Linked DNA regions of Cupriavidus necator. The protein of the gene in region 1 binds, or shares a complex with, the protein of each later gene. Links are inferred from orthologs where the notes say so. Each region holds a gene or a part of one and is shown in the gene's direction. Other genes may lie near its edges.

Evidence for each region.
Region 2: the proteins of dsbD (region 1) and I6H87_RS09165 are in contact, whole or in part, in a crystal structure (PDB 1JZD), measured with the Escherichia coli proteins. The link is inferred for Cupriavidus necator from one-to-one orthologs.

What each region holds. Positions count from the first base shown.
Region 1 is NZ_CP066018.1:1,828,029-1,838,175, forward strand. Bases 1-2,896 are described here. They hold dsbD (protein-disulfide reductase DsbD), read left to right. Parts: upstream 1-447; coding sequence 448-2,346; downstream 2,347-2,896. Other genes in these bases: cutA (divalent-cation tolerance protein CutA), read left to right, coding at 1-376; I6H87_RS08540 (magnesium transporter CorA family protein), read right to left, coding at 2,371-2,896. In the rest of the region: more of I6H87_RS08540, read right to left, coding at 2,897-3,585; hemB (porphobilinogen synthase), read right to left, coding at 3,608-4,600; yihA (ribosome biogenesis GTP-binding protein YihA/YsxC), read right to left, coding at 4,865-5,566; I6H87_RS08555 (c-type cytochrome), read left to right, coding at 6,067-6,726; I6H87_RS08560 (cytochrome c biogenesis protein ResB), read left to right, coding at 6,913-9,099; c-type cytochrome biogenesis protein CcsB, read left to right, coding at 9,149-10,147. UniProt on the Escherichia coli protein: Required to facilitate the formation of correct disulfide bonds in some periplasmic proteins and for the assembly of the periplasmic c-type cytochromes.
Region 2 is NZ_CP066018.1:1,959,015-1,969,143, forward strand. The notes cover bases 1-2,878. They hold I6H87_RS09165 (DsbC family protein), read left to right. Parts: upstream 1-999; coding sequence 1,000-1,758; downstream 1,759-2,878. Other genes in these bases: I6H87_RS09160 (UbiH/UbiF family hydroxylase), read left to right, coding at 1-948; acuI (acrylyl-CoA reductase (NADPH)), read left to right, coding at 1,871-2,875. Also shown: I6H87_RS09175 (M61 family metallopeptidase), read left to right, coding at 2,952-4,766; I6H87_RS09180 (FUSC family protein), read left to right, coding at 4,817-7,213; I6H87_RS09185 (ABC transporter ATP-binding protein), read right to left, coding at 7,224-8,555; I6H87_RS09190 (ABC transporter permease), read right to left, coding at 8,563-10,129. UniProt on the Escherichia coli protein: Acts as a disulfide isomerase, interacting with incorrectly folded proteins to correct non-native disulfide bonds.

The sequences.
Region 1 (10,147 bases):
GCAAAGCCATGCCAGCCAGCCGGATGCCGGCGCCCCGGGCGATCCGGCCGAGGTGATCGTCGTGATCACCAATACTCCAGATGCCGAGACCGCGGCGCACCTGTCGCAGGTAGTGCTGGAGGCGCGCGCCGCCGCCTGCGTGAACCGCCTGGCGCCGGTCGAGTCCGAGTACTGGTGGCAGGGCAAGCTGGAGCGCGCGCAGGAGTGGCCGCTGCTGATCAAGACCACGCGTGCACGTTACGCTGCGCTGGAGGCCGTGATCCGGCAACATCACCCCTACGACGTGCCGGAACTCATAGCGTGGCCGGTGACGGCCGGTTACGCGCCGTACCTGGCCTGGGTCAGCAGCGAGACCGCCTCAGGGCCGGCAAAGTAGGGGCAACCGCGCCCGCAGCGCAGCAGCAGGTACGCCGCCCCCCCAGTTCAAGACAGACAGGAAACAGCGAGATGACAATCGGTTTGGCACTTCCGGAGCGCGCGCGCGGGCAGGTCTGGGCGCGGCATATTGCCGCAGCGCTGCTGGCGGCATTGGCCTGGGTGTGCCTGGCGGGCGGCGCGCATGCCGCCACCGAAGACGACTTCCTGCCGCCGGAGCAGGCCTTCCGCTTCGCCGCGAGCCAGCTTGACGACAAGACTGTCGAGGTGCGCTTCGAGGTTGCCCCCGGCTACTACATGTACCGCGAGCGCTTCGCCTTTGCCGCGCAACCCGCCGACGTGAAGCTGGGAATGCCGGCGTATCCGCCGGGCAAGGTCAAGTTCGACGAGACCTTCGGCAAGGAGATGGAGACCTACCGCGACAGCGTGGTCATCCGCGTGCCGGTGGAGGCGGCGCCGGCCGACGGCAAGTGGTCGCTGACGGTCACCTCGCAGGGCTGCGCCGACAAGGGCCTGTGCTATCCGCCGATGGAGAGCGTGTACAAGGTCGGCGGCAGCGGGCTGGCCGACCTGTTCGGCAAGCGCGGGCGCTCGGATGCGCCGGCGGCCGTGCCTGCCCCTGCGCCAGCCGCCCCCGCGGTGCTGCGCGCCGACGACAGCGACCGCATCGCCGGCGCGCTGGCGAGCCGCAACCTGGCCCTGATCGCCGCACTGTTCTTCGGCCTGGGCCTGCTGCTGACGTTCACTCCATGCGTGCTGCCGATGGTGCCGATCCTGTCCTCGATCGTGGTGGGCGAGCACGTCACGCGCGGCCGTGCGCTGGTGGTGTCGCTGGCCTACGTGCTGGGCATGGCGGTGGTGTACACCGCGGTCGGCGTGGCTGCCGGGCTGCTGGGCGAGGGCCTGTCGGCCGCGCTGCAGACACCGTGGGTGCTGGGCCTGTTCGCAGCGCTGATGGTGGCCCTGGCGCTGTCGATGTTCGGGCTGTACGAGCTGCAACTGCCGCAGCGCTGGCAGACCCGCCTGACCGAATCGTCGCACCGCCGCCAGGGCGGCCAGGTGGCGGGTGCGGCGGCAATGGGCGCGATCTCGGCGCTGATCGTCGGGCCCTGCGTCACCGCGCCGCTGGCCGGGGCGCTGGCCTATATCGCGCAATCCCGCGACGCCGTGATCGGCGGCGCGGCGCTGTTCGCCATGGCGCTCGGCATGGGCGTGCCGCTGGTGCTGGTGGGCGTGGGCGCGGGCAACCTGCTGCCGCGGGCCGGGCGCTGGATGGAGGTCACCAAGCGCTTCTTCGGCTTCCTGCTGCTGGGCGTGGCGCTGTGGATGCTGGGGCCGGTGCTGCCGGCCTGGGCCTCGATGCTGGCGCTGGCGGCGCTGCTGCTGGTGGCGGCGGTGTTCCTGGGCGCCTTTGACGGCCTGGGCCCGGATCCGCGCAACCTGGCGCGGGTGGGCAAGGGCGTGGGCGTGCTGTTTGCGATCGCAGCGGCGATCGTGCTGATTGGCGTGGCCTCGGGCGGGCGCGATCCGCTGCAGCCGCTGTCGCACCTGAGCGTGGCACGCGGTGGCGCGGAAGCCGCTGCCGGCGCACAGGCGGTGCGCTTCGAGCGCGTGCGCAGCGTGGCCGAGCTCGATGCCCGCGTGGCGCAGGCCGCCGCCGCAGGCAAGCCGGTGCTGCTGGATTTCTACGCCGACTGGTGCGTCAGCTGCAAGGAAATGGAGCGCATGACCTTCGTCGATCCGCGCGTGCGCGCGCGGCTGTCCGAGATCGTGCTGCTGCAGGCGGACGTGACCGCCAACAATGCCGACGACAAGGCGCTGCTCAAGCGCTTCGGCCTGTTCGGGCCGCCCGGCATCATCCTGTTCGGGCCTGACGGGCGCGAGCGCCCGGTGCGCGTGATCGGCTACCAGTCGGCCAACCGCTTCCTGGAAAGCCTGGAGCGGGCCTTCGGCACGCGTACCAGCACCTGACGCGTACCTAGTGCTGCGCGGTGGCTACCGTTCCAGCCGCCGCCCCAGCGCCCACAGCGCGGCCAGCCCCAGCGCCACGGCGCCCATCAGGCCGATCGACCACCAGAACCCGTGCGGCTCGCGCAGCCAGGGCATGCGGTCGAAGTTCATGCCGAAGACACCGGTGATCAGCGTCAGCGGCATGAACAGCGCCGTGATCAGCGTCAGCGCGCGCATGGTGCGGTTGGTCCGGTGCGCCACCGCGGAGAAGTGGATCTGCACCGCCGACTCGATCGAATCCTCCAGCCGGCGCGCGTGCGCCAGCACGCGCTGGATATGCTCCATCACGTCGTTGATGCGCACCAGCAGCACCTCGTCACGCCCCGGCGCATTGGCCGGGCCGCCGGGCTGGTCGCTGCTGAAGCGGTTGTCGAGCAGGCTGTCGCGGAATTCCTGCAGCGCGTCGCGTTGCTCTTCGCTCAGGTGCTCCAGCTTGCGCAGCTGGATGCGGGCATCCAGCAGTCCCTCCCAGCTTGAGAAGCTGCGGCGCGAATTGAGCAGCGCGCGCTGCCAGCGGTCGAGCTGGCGCGTCAGCGGCGCGCGCAGTTCCAGGTAACGGTCGACCATCGCATTGAGCAGGCGCAGCATCAGGTCCTCGGGCCGGCTGGGCGGGCGCACGCCGTGCAGCAGCGGCTGGCCATTGCCACGCACGGGCGTGGCCTGCGGGCGTGGTGCCTGGCATAGCTCGATCAGACGCTGGCGCACCTGGTCAACGGTGCGCGATTGCCCCGAGCGCACCGTGACCAGCACCGTGTCGAACACGAAAAACGTGACCGGCTGGGTGTCGATCTTGGCCAGTGCCGGGAGGAAGCCGGGCGGATAGCGCTTCTGGCGGGCGGCGGACTCGGCAGCGGACGGCTTCGCCGTTCCGGCCACAGGGTCCTGCGGCTCGGCCTCGGCGATGGCGCGGCTGGTCTCGAAGGTGAGCTTGCGGAAGATCACCATGTCGTACGCATTGGTCGTGTCGAAATACGACGGATGCGCGGCATTGGTGGCGTCGGCCAGGTGCAGGTCCAGGATCGGCGCGCCGGCAAGCTGGCGCACGCTCTCGCGCCAGACATCCGGCGCGGCGGTGACTTCTTCTGTGGAGAAATCCGCCCAGACGAACAGCGACGCGGCATTGCTGCCGAGGAAGTTGCCCGCCTCGGTGAGCGAGGCGAGCGGGTGTACCTGGCTGGCCGAGAAGCCTAGCAGTTCCATAGGCGCTCTGTCGGTTAGCCGCTCAGGCCGTCAGCAGCCGCGCGGCGTCGCGCGCGAAATAGGTCAGGATGCCGTCGGCGCCGGCGCGGCGGAAGGCCAGCAGCGATTCCATCATCACCTTGTCGTGGTCCAGCCAGCCGTTCTGCGCGGCGGCCTTGAGCATCGCGTATTCGCCGCTGACCTGGTAGACGTAGGTGGGGAAGCGGAACTCGTCCTTCACGCGGCGCACGATGTCCAGGTACGGCATGCCGGGCTTGACCATCACCATGTCGGCGCCTTCCAGGATGTCCTGTGCCACCTCGCGCAGGGCCTCGTCGGTATTGGCCGGATCCATCTGGTAGGTCATCTTGTTGCCCTTGCCCAGGTTGGCGGCCGAGCCCACCGCGTCGCGGAAGGGGCCGTAGAACGCCGACGCATACTTGGCCGAGTACGCCATGATGCGCGTATGGATATGGCCGTTGTCTTCCAGCGCGGTGCGCACCGCGCCGATGCGGCCATCCATCATGTCGGACGGGGCCACGATGTCGACACCGGCTTCGGCCTGTGCCAATGCCTGGCGCACCAGGATCTCGACGGTCACATCGTTGATGACGTAGCCGTTGTCGTCCAGCACGCCGTCCTGGCCGTGGCTGGTGTACGGGTCGAGCGCCACGTCGCAGAGCACGCCGAGCTCGGGGAAGCGGTCCTTGAGCGCGCGCACGGCACGTGGCACCAGGCCCTCGGGGTTGGTGGCCTCGATGCCGTCCGGCGTCTTCAGCGACGGGTCGATCACCGGGAACAGCGCGATCACCGGGATGCCCAGCTTGACGCAGTCTTCGGCCACCGGCATCAGCAGGTCGACCGACACGCGCTCGACGCCCGGCATCGACGCCACCGCCTGGCGCTGGTTCTGGCCGTCAAGGATGAAGACGGGGTAGATCAGGTTGTCCGGCGACAGGCGATGCTCGCGCATCATGCGGCGGGAGAAATCATCGCGGCGCATGCGGCGCGGGCGGTATTCGGGGAAGGTGGACATGGCGGGCTTCTTGACTGTAGGGCTGGACAGGAAAGCGGGCCGGCAAGCACGGCGCGCGCGGCAAAGCGCGGTCCAAAGCCGCTGGCCGAAGAAAAACTAAACTTTTGAGCGTGCCCGCTATCATACTCGCGGACACTTTGCGTTGCGCCCTGCGTGGCGCGGTGTCCCCCGCTACTCCTCCCTGAGCGGGTACCCGCCCCAGCGGCGGGAAAGTTTGTCCCCGTTGCTTGCAGCGGGGCTTTTTTTTGCGTGCTGACCTGGTGATTACTCTGCGGGATCGGCAGCAGGCGGCTCGCTCTTCTCCGCTGCGGACCGGGCTTCGGCCTTCTGCGCTTCCGGCAGGTTGAGCCAGCCGGCGATCACGCCCTGCGCCTCTTCGATGCCGCGGCGCTTCAGGCTGGAGAAGAGCTGTGCCGTCATCGGCACCGGTGTTTCCATCTGCTCGGCGTAGCCCTGCAGCATCTTGCGGGTCTCGCGCAGCGCCTTGGCGTTGTCGCTGTTGGTCAGCTTGTCGGCCTTGGTCAGCAGCACGTGGATGGGGCGCCCCGTCGGCAGGAACCACTCCACCATCTGGCAATCGAGATCCGTGAACGGACGGCGCGCGTCCATCATCAGGATCAGGCCGGACAGTTGCTGGCGCGTCTGCACATAGTCGCTCAGCAGCCCCTGCCAGTGGTACTTGGCCGAGCCCGAGACCTCGGCATAGCCGTAGCCGGGCAGGTCGACCAGGAAGGCGAGCGGGTCGGGCGCCTTGACCGGCGCCACCGAGAAATAGTTGATATGCTGCGTGCGCCCGGGGGTGCGCGACGAGAACGCCAGCCGCTTCTGGTTGCACAGGATGTTGATGGCCGTGGACTTGCCGGCGTTGGAGCGGCCGGCGAACGCCACCTCCGGCACGGCCGTGGCGGGCAGGTCGCGCAGGTGGTTCACGGTGATGAAGAAGCGGGCCTGGTGAAGAAGGGACATGCGCTAGAGCGGTGGGGCGGGCCGCGGAGGCTGTGCGCATTGCGCATGCCGGGGCCGGGGTCTCGCCAGGGTGGGATGGCTGGCGGCCTGGGCCGCCCGCCGGGGTTGATCTGGCGCAGCCCGAAAGGGGCATGACAAGGCGCAAGGCATCAATCCGGCACATAACTTATTGTACAATACGCCGGTTTACGGTCTCCTGAACGGGTGACGCGTGGCATCCATGGCCGCGTGCCTCGGCTGCCGTCGTCCGGGCGGGAAGCCTAGTGTGTCGTTCCATCGTGGGCAGGGCCTTTGCCCCGCATTGCGCGTTGCACCGGAGGGTGCGGCGGCTGCGGGAGCGGGCTGGCGGGGTCTGCCGCCACGGCCAGCGCTTTGCGGATCGGTCAGCCGCGCGCGGGTCGCCACGATACCAGCCTTTGCACCGGCGCGTCCTCACCGCCGGCAAAGCGCCGGGGCGGCACGCATCACGGTATCCAAAACAATTCAGAGAAGGTGTGCGAATGAACCGCATTGCGAAGATTCTGGGTGTCCTGGCTTTGGCCGTTCCTGCCGCCGCCCTTTCCGGAATGGCATCTGCCGCAGAGCAGGCCGCCGCAAAGGCTGACCCGGCCAAGGGTGAAACGCTGTACACGCAAGGTGCCCCCGACCGCAATGTGCCCGCCTGCCTGAGCTGCCACGGCGCCGCCGGCAACAGTGCCGCCGCCGCCAACCCGAAGCTGGCCGCCCAGCATCCCGAGTACGTCCACAAGCAGCTGGCCGACTTCAAGTCCAAGGCACGCAACAACGCGATCATGGTGCCGATGGCGTCGGTGCTGACCGACGAGGAAATGCGCAACGTCGGCGCCTACCTGGCCAAGCAGTCGCTCAAGCCGGCCACCGCCAAGAACAAGGACACCATCGAAGCCGGCCAGAAGATCTACCGCGGCGGCATTGCAGCCAAGGGCGTGCCCGCCTGCGCCGCCTGCCACGGTCCTACTGCGGCCGGCATCCCCGCCCAGTACCCGCGCATCGGCGGCCAGTGGGCGGACTATACCGAGGCACAACTGGTGGCATTCCGCCAGGGCACCCGCAAGAACAACCCGGTCATGACGACCATCGCCGCCAAGATGTCGGATGCCGAGATCAAGGCGGTGGCGGATTACGTCGCCGGCGTTCGATAACGATTCCGCGACTCCGCTGGCGCCCGCCAGGCGCCGGCGCGTTGGTTTGGCGGTCCCCCGTTCCGGCGGGGGGCCGCGGCATGCAACCGAACGCGCCTGTCACAATCGAAAAGGGTGGCCTGCTTGCCAAAGCATGTCCGCCCTTTTTTCATTTCCAGCCGCACGTTGTTTTAGGTTTCCCTGCACATGTCGACCGCTTCCACTTCAGGGCTGCACCTGAAGACCTCTCACCGCGTGCTGCGCGACGCGGTCGAATTGTTGTCCTCGATGCGCTTCGCGATCGCGCTGCTGACGGTGATCTCCATCGCCAGCGTGATCGGCACCGTGCTCAAGCAGAACGAGCCGTATCCCAACTACGTCAACCAGTTCGGGCCGTTCTGGGCCGATGTGTTCCACACGCTGTCGCTGCAGAAGGTCTACGGTTCCTGGTGGTTCCTGCTGATCCTGGCCTTCCTGGTGGTGTCGACCAGCCTTTGCCTGATCCGCAATGCGCCCAGGATGGTGGCGGACATGCGCTCGTGGAAGGACCATGTGCGCGAGCGCAGCCTGCGCGCCTTCCATCACCGCGGCGAATTCGACGGCGCGCGCCCGCGCACCGAGGCGGTGAGCCGCCTGTCGGCGCTGCTGCGCAACCGCGGCTACCGCCTCAAGGCGGTCGAGCATGACGGCGCCACCCTGCTGGCGGCCAAGGCCGGCGCGGCCAACAAGGCCGGCTATATCCTGGCGCACACCGCCATCGTGGTGATCTGTATTGGCGGCCTGCTGGACGGCGACCTGCTGATCCGCGCGCAGATGTGGCTGGGCGGCAAGACCCCGATCAGCGGCAACGCGGTCATCAGCGAGATCCCGCCGCAGCACCGGCTGTCGGCGAGCAACCCGGGCTTTCGCGGCAACGCCTACGTGCCCGAGGGCTCGACCGTCTCCACCGCTATCCTGAACATCTCGGACGGCGCGCTGGTGCAGGACCTGCCTTTCGCGATCACGCTCAAGAAGTTCAAGGTCGATTTCTACGAGACCGGCATGCCCAAGCTGTTTGCCTCGGACGTGATCGTGACCGACCGCGCCACCGGCAAGCAGACCGAGGCCACCATCAAGGTGAACGAGCCGCTGATCGTCGACGGCATCGCCATCTACCAGTCCAGCTTCGAGGACGGCGGCTCGCGCCTGAAGTTCGTCGGCTACCCGATGCAGGGCAGCGGCCACGCCACCTTCACCATCGATGGCGCGGTGGGCGGCAACAAGCCGCTGGCGGGCACCGGCACCAGCGCCGACAGCGATGGCCTGACGGTCGAGTTCAGCGACTTCCGGCTGATGAATATCGAGAACGTCACCGATGCCTCGGGCAAGCCCGACGCGCGTGGCGTGGCGCGCAAATCGTTCAACGAGACCCTGGAAAAGCACCTGGGCGCCGCCGCCAGCACCGACCGCGCCAAGACGCTGCGCAATGTCGGCCCGTCGGTGCAGTACAAGCTGCGCGACCGCACCGGCCAGGCGCGCGAGTTCAACAACTACATGGTGCCGGTGCAGATGGACGGCCAGTCGGTGTTCCTGGCCGGCATGCGTGAATCGCCCAGCGAACCATTCCGCTATCTGCGCATCCCCGCCGACGACCAGGGCAGCGTGGCCGACTGGATGCGCCTGCGCGCCGCGCTGCAGGACCGCGCGCTGCGCGGCGAAGCCGCGCGCCGCTTTGCGCTGGCGTCGATGCCGGGCGATGACAAGGCTGACCTGCGCCGCCAGCTGGCCGAAAGCTCGCTGCGTGCGCTCGATCTGTTCGCCGGCGCCACGCGGCCCACGCCGGATTCGCCCCCGGGCGGTTTCACCGCGATCGCCGCCTTCCTCGAGAAATCCGTGCCCCCGGCCGAGCAGCAGAAGGCCGCCGACGTGCTCCTGAAGATCCTGAACGGTTCGATGTGGGAGCTGTGGCAGCTGGCGCGCGCCCAGGACAAGCTGCCGGTGGTGGCCAACAGCGCCCAGAGCGGCACCTTCCTGCAGCAGGCCATCAACGCGCTGTCGGACAGTTTCTTCTACGGCGCGCCGGTGTTCCTGCAGCTCGACGACTTCAAGGAGATCAAGGCCAGCGTGTTCCAGCTGACCCGTGCGCCGGGCAAGAACATCGTGTATCTTGGCTGTCTGCTGCTGGTGCTGGGCGTGTTCGCGATGTTCTATATACGCGAGCGCCGGGTCTGGATCTGGGTGAAAGACAAGCCCGCCGAGGGCGACACCGAGCCTGGCAGCCATGTGCTGATGGCGATGTCGACCCAGCGCCGCACGATGGATTTCGAAAAGGAATTCACGGCGCTGCGTGACGATATCGGCCGCGCCGCAGGGGGCCGCAGCGAGGCGCCCGAGCCCGCCGGCACCCCCCACTGAATTGAGCAGGTACGCTATGTCCTCAAATGTGAACCAGGCCGGTCCCGCCATGCGCGGCACCACGCGCGCCGACACCGGCGCTGACGAGGCCTATCTCGAACCTTCCTTCCTGCGCCGTCTGACCTGGGTGGACTGGCTCTTTGCGCTGGCGCTGGCGGTTGGCGCCGGCGTGGCGCTGTCGCAATACGGGCAGTGGATGGATGGCTACGACAAGGCCGTGCTGATCGGCGCCGTGCCTACCTTCGCGCTGCTCGGCTGGCACTGGAAGGCGGTGCGCCCGCTGATGCTGGCGCTCACCGCGCTGTCGCTGTTCGCGATCCAGCTCTACCAGGGGCAGCTGGCGCGCGCGGACCAGGCCTTCTTCCTGAAGTACTTCCTGTCGAGCCAGTCAGCCATCCTGTGGATGAGCGCGCTGGTGTTCCTGTCCACGCTGTTCTACTGGCTCGGGCTGGCGGCGCGCTCGAACACGGGCTACAGCATCGGCAGCAAGCTGTGCTGGGGCGCGGTGGTGCTGGGCTTCACCGGCCTGCTGGTGCGCTGGTACGAGTCCTACCTGATCGGCACGGACATCGGCCACATCCCCATTTCCAACCTCTATGAAGTGTTCGTGCTGTTCACGCTGATCACTTCGCTGTTCTACCTCTACTACGAAGGCCGCTACGCCACGCGCGCGCTGGGTCCGTTCGTGATGCTGGTGGTGTCGGCCGCGGTGGGCTTCCTGCTGTGGTACACGGTCAGCCGCAATGCGCAGGAGATCCAGCCGCTGGTGCCGGCGCTGCAAAGCTGGTGGATGAAGATCCACGTGCCGGCCAACTTTATCGGCTACGGCACCTTTGCGCTGGCGGCGATGGTCTCGGTGGCCTACCTGCTCAAGCAGCGCGGCATCCTGGCCGAACGCCTGCCATCGCTGGAACTGCTCGATGATGTGATGTACAAGGCCATTGCAGTCGGCTTTGCCTTCTTCACCATCGCCACCATCCTGGGCGCGCTGTGGGCGGCCGAGGCCTGGGGCGGCTACTGGAGCTGGGACCCGAAGGAAACCTGGGCG
Region 2 (10,129 bases), 130 kb from region 1 along the record:
GACCTGCATTTCTCGGCCTACGCGGCCGCGGTGCCGCAGCTGGCGTGGATCATCGAATCCAGCCACGTCGAGCGCGCGCTCGACACAGCGCTGGGCTTCCAGCACCAGGTGACCTGGCACGACGCCACGGCGAGCGCGTTCGAGCGCGATCCTGACGGCGTCACGCTGACCCTGGGCAATGGCGAGAAGCTGCGCACGGCCTGCGTGGTCGGTGCCGACGGCGCGCGCTCCTGGCTGCGCCAGCAATGCCACATCGGCGTCAGCACGCGCAAGTACCGCCAGCTGGGCGTGGTCGCCAATTTCGCCTGCGAGCGCCCGCACCAGGAAACCGCGTGGCAGTGGTTCCTGGGCGCGCCCGAAAAACTGATGGCCGACGAGGAACCCGCCAACGGCGAAGTGCTGGCGCTGCTGCCGCTGCCGGACAACCATGTGTCGATGGTCTGGGCCGCCGAAGAGGCCCACGCGCGCGAGCTGCTGGCGCTGTCGCCCGAGGCGCTCGCCGCCACGGTGATGCAGGGCGCCAGCGGCGCGGTCGGCGCGCAGTTCGGCGCGCTGCGCTGCGTGACCCCGGCGCAGGGCTTCCCGCTGGTGCTGCAGCGTGCCGACCAGTTCGTGCAGCCGCACGTGGCGCTGGTGGGCGACGCCGCCCACGTGTTGCATCCGCTGGCCGGCCAGGGCATGAACCTGGGCCTGCGCGGCGTCGCGGAACTTGGCCGCGTGATGGCCGACAAAGAACCTTTCCGCAGCGAGGGCGACCTGCGCTTGCTGCGCCGCTATGAGCGCGCCCGCGCCACCGATTTGCTTGCGCTGACCGCGGCCACCGACGGACTGCACCGGTTGTTCTCGTTGCCGGGCGGCGTCGCGCGCGTGGTGCGCAACACCGGCATGCGCGCGGTCGGCGGCCAGTCCTTGCTCAAGCGCTTCCTGATCGCGCGCGCGCTTGGCTGACCGCGGCCGCGCCAACGTTCCGATCCCTTTACCGAATACTCTGGAGTCCACATGTTCCCATTCCTGCGCCGCCGCCCCGCCATGAGCGCCGCGATCACCGCCATCGCCGGCGGGCTGGCCGCGGCGGGCTTCGCGCTGCATGCCATGGCCGCGGGCGAGCCCGGCACCGACCGCATCAAGGAGTCGCTGCAGAAGATGGTGGGCGGCCGTGCTGAAGTGAAGAGCGTGAGCAAGACCCCGGTGCCGGGCCTGTTCGAGGCCAATATAGGCGGGCAGGTGGTCTACACCGACGCCTCGGGCCGCTACATCCTGAACGGCGAGATGATCGACACCCGCACCGGCACCAACCTGACCGAGGAGCGGCTGGCCGAGATCAACCGCATCAAGTGGTCGGACCTGCCGCTGGCGCGCGCGATCAAGTGGACCAAGGGCGATGGCAGCCGCCAGGTGGCGGTGTTCTCCGACCCCAACTGCGGCTATTGCAAGCGCATCGAGCAGACCTTCCAGCAGATGGACAACATCACCGTGTACACCTTCCTGTACCCGGTGCTGTCGCCGGATTCCGAAACCAAGGCCAAGCAGGTCTGGTGCGCGTCCGACCGCACCAAGGCCTGGCGCGACTGGATGCTCAAGCAGGTGGCGCTGACCGGCAACGGCAGCTGCAAGACCCCGCTGGAAGAAAACCTGGCATTGGGCCACAGCATGAACGTGACCGGCACTCCGGCGGTGTTCTTCACCGACGGCACCCGCATTCCCGGCGCGGCGGATGTCGCCACGCTGGAACGCAAGCTCGCCAGCATCAAGAAATAAGCGCGCGCCGGACCTGTACCGGCCCGATCGACGGCCGGACTTGTCCGGCCGTTCTGCATTCTGCCTTTTCCCTGATTCCATGCGATCGCCGGCAGGCGACAAAGGAGACACCATGACCTTCCAGGCATTGCTGCTGACCCAGGCCGACGGCGCCACCCAGGCCAGTATCGCCACGCTCGACGACGCGCAGCTGCCCGCCGACGGCGACGTGCTGGTTGCCGTCGACTACTCCACCATCAACTTCAAGGACGGGCTGGCGATCACGGGCCGCTCGCCGGTGGTGCGCAAGTGGCCGATGGTGGCGGGCATCGACGGCGCCGGCACGGTGCTGGAATCCGCGCACCCGCGCTGGAAGGCAGGCGACAAGGTAGTGCTCAACGGCTACGGCGTGGGCGAGACGCATTGGGGCTGCCTTGCGCAGCGCGCGCGCCTGAAGGGCGACTGGCTGGTGCGCCTGCCCGACGCCTTCACCACGCGCCAGGCCATGGCGATCGGCACCGCGGGCTATACCGCGATGCTGTCGGTGCTGGCGCTGGAGCGCGGCGGCGTCGACGGCCCGGTGCGCCCCGGCGATGGCGAGGTGCTGGTGACCGGCGCCTCCGGTGGGGTGGGGACGGTGGCGATCTCGCTGCTGAGCAAGCTTGGCTACAAGGTGGTGGCCTCGACCGGCAAGACCCGGGAGGCGGATTTCCTGAAGGCGCTGGGCGCCGATGACGTGATCGACCGTGCTGAGCTGGGCGTACCCGGCAAGCCGCTGCAAAAGGAGCGCTGGGCCGCGGTGGTCGACTCGGTCGGCTCGCACACGCTGGTCAATGCCTGCGCCCAGGTGCGCTACGGCGGCGTGGTGACGGCGTGCGGGCTGGCGCAGGGCCTTGACTTCCCGGGGTCGGTGGCGCCGTTCATCCTGCGCGGCATCACCTTGCACGGCATCGACAGTGTGATGGCGGCGATGCCGCTGCGCGAGCAGGCCTGGCAGCGCCTGGCCGGCGACCTGGAGCCGGACCGGCTCAATGCGCTGACGCGCGAGATCGGCCTGGGCGACGCGATCGAGGCGGGCCGCAAGATCATGGAAGGCGGCATGCGCGGGCGCGTGGTGGTGGATGTGAATCGCGGCTGATCGCGCACCGTCGCCCTGATGCACCACCGCGTCGGCGCTGCATCCGTGTCCTGGCGCCGACGTTACAATCCTGCCCATGACGCCGATCCGCTACGCCATCGCCCCGCTTCAGCCTGAAGCGCACCTGTTTGCCGTCACCGTCACCGTGAGCGAACCCGATCCCGCCGGCCAGTGTTTCTCGCTGCCGGCCTGGATCCCGGGCAGCTACATGATCCGGGACTTCGCGCGCAATATCGTGCGCATCCGCGCCGATGCGGGCGGGCGCGAGGTCAGGCTGACCAAGCTCGACAAGCAGCGCTGGCAGGCCGCGCCGGTCAGCCTGGCCGACGGCCCGCTGACGCTCAGCTACGAGGTCTATGCCTGGGACCTGTCGGTGCGCGCGGCGCACCTGGACACCACCCACGGCTTCTTCAACGGCAGCTCGGTGTTCCTGTGCGTGGACGGGCAGGCCGAGCGGCCATGCACCATCGATATCCATGCGCCCGCCGGCGAGGCCTATCGCGGCTGGCGCGTCGCCACCGCCATGCGCGAAGCGCCCGGCCGCGCAGGCGCGAAGCGCTACGGCTTCGGCCGCTACCAGGTGGCCGACTACGATGAGCTGGTCGATCATCCGGTCGAGATGGGCACCTTCCAGCTGGCCAGCTTCCGCGCCTGCGGCGCGCAGCACGACGTGGTCTTCACCGGGCGCGTGCCGCAGCTCGACCTCGAGCGCGTGTGCCGCGACCTGAAGCGGATCTGCGAAGCGCAGATCCGGCTGTTCGAGCCCAAGACCGCGCAGGCGCCGTTCCTGGACAGCAACCGCCGCTACGTCTTCATGACGATGGTCACCAGCGACGGCTACGGCGGCCTGGAACACCGTGCCAGCACCGCGCTGATATGCGCGCGCAATGACCTGCCGGTGCGCGGCGACAGCGATACCAGCGAGGGCTACCGCACCTTCCTCGGGCTGTGCAGCCACGAGTATTTCCACACCTGGAACGTCAAGCGCATCAAGCCGGCCGCGTTCGTGCCGTACCGGCTGGCCGAGGAAACCTACACGCCGCTGCTGTGGCTGTTCGAGGGTTTCACCAGTTACTACGACGACCTGGTGCTGGTGCGCTCCGGCTGCATCACCGACGAGCAGTACATCGAGATGCTGGCCAAGACCTGGAACGGCGTGCTGCGCGGCAGCGGCCGCACCAAGCAGAGCGTGGCGGAAAGCTCCTTCGATGCCTGGACCAAGTACTACCGCCAGGACGAGAACGCCCCCAACGCCATCGTCAGCTACTACACCAAGGGTTCGCTGGTGGCGCTGGCGCTGGACCTGACCATTCGCGACAAGACCCGCGGGCGACGCTCGCTTGACGATGTCATGCGCGCGCTGTGGCGCCGCTACGGCCGCGGCTTCTACGCGCCGGGCGCGGTGCAGCGCGGCGTGACCGAGGCCGAGGTCCATGCGCTGTTCGATGAAGTCACCGGCCTGCGCATGGGGCCGCTGCTGCGCTCGCTGACCGAAGGCACCGGCGAGCTGCCGCTGCCGGCGCTGTTCAAAACGTTCGGCGTCAAGGCCGATGCGCAGAAGCCGGCGCGCACCGCGGCGCTGGGTATCAAGGTCAAGAGCGATGAGGGCTGGGTGCGCGTGGCGCAGGTGTTCGACGGCGGCGCCGCGCAGGCCGCCGGCCTGTCCGCCGGCGACCTGCTGGTGGCGATTGACGGCCTGCGCGTGGCGCCGGGCCAGATCGACAAGCTGCTGGCGCGCTACCGTAGCGGCGACCGCATCGAGCTGCACGCCTTCCGCCGCGACGAGCTGCAGGTGCTGCCGGTGACGCTGGCACGCGAGCCGGCGGCGCAGTTCAAGGTGAAGCTCGAGAGCGGACGGCACGCGGCGCGCTCGCGCTGGCTGGGCCAGTGAACTAGTTTTCCGCTGCCACACCCGCCACCGCACGCCATCGCCCCCGCTGCATGCAATACGCGCACGATCCCCGCACCTTCCTGTATTCGCACTACATCTACCGGGGGCTGCGCTCGGCCACCGGGGTGATCGGCGCCACGCTGATCGCGCTGCACTTCAGCGACCTGCCCACCGCGATGGTGGTGTCGATGGGGGCGCTGTGCACCAGCCTGATGGACCTGCCCAGCCCGCTGAACCACAAGTTCAACGAGATGATGGCCAGCGTGCTGCTGTGCAGCGTGGTCACGCTGGTGGTGGCGCTGGCCACGCCGTTCCCGCGCGTGATGCCGTTCCTGCTGGTGCTGGTGACGTTCCTGGCCGGCATGATGACGGTGTACGGCAACAAGACGCTGCCGCTGCAGTTCGCGGCGCTGTTCGTGATGACGCTGACCATCAACGAAGACTTCCTGGTGCGGCGCGCGCTGGAGCACGCGGCGCTGTTCAGCATCGGCGCGGTCGCTTATCTCGGCTATGCGATGCTGGTGAGCTGGATCACCGAGCGCCGCACCAAGCAGCAGGTGCTGGCCGAATCGTTGTATGAGCTGGCCGGCTATCTCGAGATCAAGGCCGGCTTCTACGACGCCGGCAACGACTACGAGGCCCAGTTCAACCAGCTGGTGCGCCAGCAGATCGTGGTGGCCGAGCGCCAGCAGGCCGCGCGCGACCTGGTGCTGCGCGGCAACCGCACTCCGCACGACGGGCTGCTGGTGCAGGTGCACCTGCGCATGCTCGACCTGTACGAGTATATTCTGTCGACCAACACCGACTATCCGCTGCTGCGCCAGACCTTTGCCGGCACGCCGGTGCTGGACCATCTGCGCGGGCTGGTGCTGCAGATGTGCAAGGACGTGGAAGAGATCGCCTACGAGATCACGCGCGGCCGCGCCTCGTACGCCACGGTGGAATATCGCCAGGGCCTGCGCGCGGTCGAGGCCGAGGTCGAGCAATTTCGCCACCACCATATCAACCCGGCGGCGATGACGGCGCTGGTCGATACGCTCGACATGATGCGCGGCGCGATCACGCTGGTCGGCCAGCTGCACGAAGCGTCGCGCACGCCGGTGGAGCCGGCCAGGGTGCTGCCCGGCTCGGACATGACGCCGTTCCTGACGCGCCAGAAGTATGAGTTCAGCGTGCTGCGCGACAACCTGAAGTGGAGTTCGCCGGCGTTCCGCTTCTCGCTGCGGATCTCGATGGCGGTGTCGCTGGGGCTGTGGATTGCCGAGCACCTGCCCTATGTGTCGCACAGCTACTGGATCCTGCTGACCATCATCGTCATCCTGAAGCCCAACTTCAGCATGACCAAGCAGCGCTACAACGACCGCCTGATCGGCACGCTGATTGGCTGCGTGGTCGCGGTCGCGATCCTGAAGGTGGTGCACCAGCCGCTGATCCTGCTGGGCGTGCTGTTCCTGTCGCTGGTGGCCAGCGCCGCGTTCGTGACCATCAAGTACCGCTACACCGCGATTGCCGCCTGCATCCAGGTGCTGATCCAGATCCACCTGCTGATGCCGGGAAGTCCCACGGTGGCGGGCGAGCGGCTGGTGGATACCGTGATCGGCGGCATCATCGCCTCGCTGTTCAGCTTTGTGCTGCCGAGCTGGGAATACCGCGCCATCCCCAAGCTGGTGGAGGGCGTGCTGCAGGCCAACCGCCGCTATATCGGCGCCACGCGCGACCTGCTGCTGCGTAGGACCAAGGATGACTTTGCCTACCGCGTGCAGCGCAAGCAGTTTATGGACAACCTGTCGGCGCTGATCTCGTCGTTCCAGCGCATGCTGGACGAGCCCAAGAGCCGGCACCGTGCGGTGGACAACCTGAACCGCTTTATCGTGCAGAACTACCTGGTGGCCGCGCACGTGGCGGCGGCGCGCATCCAGGTGCGCCAGCACTATGACGAGCTCGATATCCCGGCCGCGGAAGCCGCGATCGAGCAGGCCACCGAGGCCGCCAGCCACAGCCTGCAGGTGGCCAGCGAGCGGCTGCATGCCGATGAGCGGGGCGGCGGCCGTGGCGCGGGCTTTATCCGCAGCGGGAAAACGCCGTTGGAACGCAAGGAGGCAGTGCCTGCCGCCGCGGACAAGGCGGAGGAATCTCCCGCTGAAGCTGTCGCCGATGCCGAACCAGTGGCGGCCACCGTCAGCGTCGAAGTCGCCGAGGCCGCCGAGGATGCCGTCGCCGAACGCCGCGCCCGCCTGGCCGATTCGGCCGACAAGCGCCGCACCGACGTGCTGGTGCACGCGGCCGCCGCCGGCGAATCCAGCCATGAGGCTGGTCCCACCGCCAGCTCCACCGGCCGTCCGGCCAATGCGGTGCTGGACCGCCGCCTGCGCGCGTTGCGCGAGGATGCGGCCAAGATCGCGCTGCGCACGGGGGCCATCGGGCGCGCCATACGGGCGCGCGTCTGAGCCTGGTGGCTTACGGCGCCTCGGGCAGCTCTTCCTCGGGCAGTGTCAGCATGCCGCTGTTGTAGCGGTACTCGTAGATCTCGCCGTAGCGCCCCCAGCCGATCGCCACGCTGAGCACGCGCTCGGCCTCGGCGGGCTTCAGGAACCGCTCCAGTTCGTGCAGCACCTGTTCTTCGCGGATCTCGCCGGCCTCGCTGGCCACCAGTTCGCGGCGGATATGCGCGGCCAGTGCGACGTTGCCCAGCAACTGCTGGCCGAACATCACCTTGCGTTGCTGCGGCCCGGCGGCGTACCAGGCGCGGCCGGCCCCGGTGGCGGCGATGTCGCCGCGCTCGATCGACACCAGTTGCACCAGCTGCAGCGCTTCGCACGCAGGCAGCAGTTCGTCGTCGGTGAGGCCGGCTTCGTCGGCCAGGTGGGGCAGGTCGGCGCGGCAGTTGAAGGGTGCCTCGCACAGCAGGTCGAGGATCGCTTCCATCTGGCTGATGTCGGCGTCCGGCAGCCGGTAGGCGATCTGGCGCGCGGGCGCTTGCGCGGGCAGGCGCGCTTCCGCGGCGGGGGCGGTCATCAGCGCGTAGATCTCGTCGACCAGCGCGCGCACCTGCGCGCTGTCGCGGTTGCGCGGACGCGGCAGCGCCACTGGCACCTCGGCGCGGATGCGGCCCGGGTCGCTCGACAGGATCACGATGCGGTCGGCCATCATCACTGCCTCTTCGATATTGTGCGAGACGATCAGGATGCTCCTGATATTGGCACGGCCGCTTTCCCACAGCGCCAGCATCTCGTCGCGCAGGGTCTCGCCGGTCAGCACGTCCAGGGCCGAGAATGCTTCATCCATCAGCAGCAGGTCCGGCTCGGTCACCAGCGCGCGCGCAATGCCCACGCGCTGGCGCATGCCGCCCGACAGCTCGCGCGGCAGTGCGCTGTTGAAGCCGGCCAGCCCGATCATGTCGATCGCGGCCTCGGCGCGGCGCTCGCGCTCGGCCCTGGGCACGCCCTGGGCCTCGAGCCCCAGCTCAACGTTCTGCTGCACCGTCAGCCACGGGAACAGCGCGAACGACTGGAACACCATGGCGATGCCCTCGGCGGTGCCGGCCAGCCGTTCGCCGCGAAAGTCCACCTCGCCGCGGTCGGCGCCGACCAGCCCGGCCATGATGCGCAACAGCGTGGACTTGCCCGAGCCGGACTTGCCCAGCATGGCGACGATCTCGCCCTCGCGCAGCGTCAGGTCCACGCCTTCGAGCACGGCACGGTCGCTCTGGCTGGCGGTGCGGAAGATCTTGCCGACGCCGCGCAGCTCGATCACGGCGGGGGCGGCGGTGGATGCAATGTTCTCTGCCATCGTTGCCTTACAAGCGGGTGCGCTCTTGCGCGAGTTGATACAGGCGGTTCCACAGCAGCCGGTTGAAGCCGACCACGAACAGCGCCATCACGACTATGCCCAGCGCAATGCGCGGGAAGTCGCCGCGCGCGGTGGTCTCGGCGATGTAGCTGCCGAGCCCGGTGGCGACGATGGTGCGGTCGCCCCAGGTCACGTACTCGGACACGATGCTCGCGTTCCACGAGCCGCCGGCGGCGGTCACCAGCCCGGTCAGCAGGCTCGGGAACACCGCGGGGATCAGGAAGCGCTTCCACAGCAGCCAGCCACGCAGGCCGAAATTGCGCGTGGCGAGCTTCAGTTCGGTGGGAATGCCCGACGCCCCCGCGACCACGTTGAACAGGATGTACCACTGCGTGCCGAAGATCAGCAGCGGGCTCAGCCAGATCTCCGGGTTCAGCCCGAAGCGCACGATCAGCATCACCGCCAGCGGGAACATCAGGTTGGCCGGGAAGGCGGCCAGGAACTGCGCGATCGGCTGGGCAATGCGCGCCAGTTCCGGGCTCAGGCCGATGCGGATGCCGATCGGCACCCACACCAGCGCCGCCAGCGCGATCAGCACCACCACGCGCACCATCGTGATCGTGCCGAGCCACAGCACATGGCCGACTTCGGCCCAGCCCACCTCGCTGTGCACGAAGTAGCCCACGCGCAGCAACGCGGCCAATGCCACCAGCACGATCACGGCGTCGCGCACGCGGCCGAACCAAAGCGCGCGCCGCGGATTGTCCGGCTGCGCCGGGGCCTGCCCGCGGCGCGCGCCCCACGCCAGCGTGCGCCCGGCCAGCGCCGCCGTCTGCGCCAGCACTGCACCCACCCACGCCGAGCGGCGCAGCAGGTCCAGCAGCCACGACTGCGGCAGCTTGTCCTGCGCCTGGGTCTCGAAGCGGAAGCGGTCGGCCCATGCCACCAGCGGGCGGAACAGCAGCTGGTCGTACAGCAGGATGCCCGCCAGCATCGCCAGGATGGCCCAGCCGATCGCGGCCAGGTCCTGCTGCTGGATCGCCAGCGCGATATAGGAGCCGATCCCAGGCAGGCGGATGTCGTGGCCGGATACCGAGATCGCCTCGGACGCCACCACGAAGAACCAGCCGCCGGACATCGACATCATCATGTTCCACAGCAGCCCCGGCATGGCGAACGGCACTTCCAGCCGCCAGAAGCGCTGCCACGGCGACAGCCGGAACATGGCCGCCGCTTCCATCAAATCGCCCGGGATGGTGCGGAACGACTGGTACAGGCTGAACGCCATGTTCCACGCCTGCGAGGTGAAGATGGCGAAGATCGCCGCGCACTCGACCCCTGCGATATTGCCGGGAAAGAGGGCGATAAAGCCGGTCACGGTGATCGACAGGAAGCCCAGCACGGGTATCGACTGCAGGATGTCCAGCGCCGGCACCAGCACCTTCTCCGCCGTGCGGCTCTTTGACGCCAGCGCGGCAAACGCCAGCGAGAACAGCAGCGACGCCGCCAGCGCCGCCAGCATGCGGATGCTGGTGCGCATCAGGTAGTAGGGCAGGTAGGCCACGTCCAGGTGC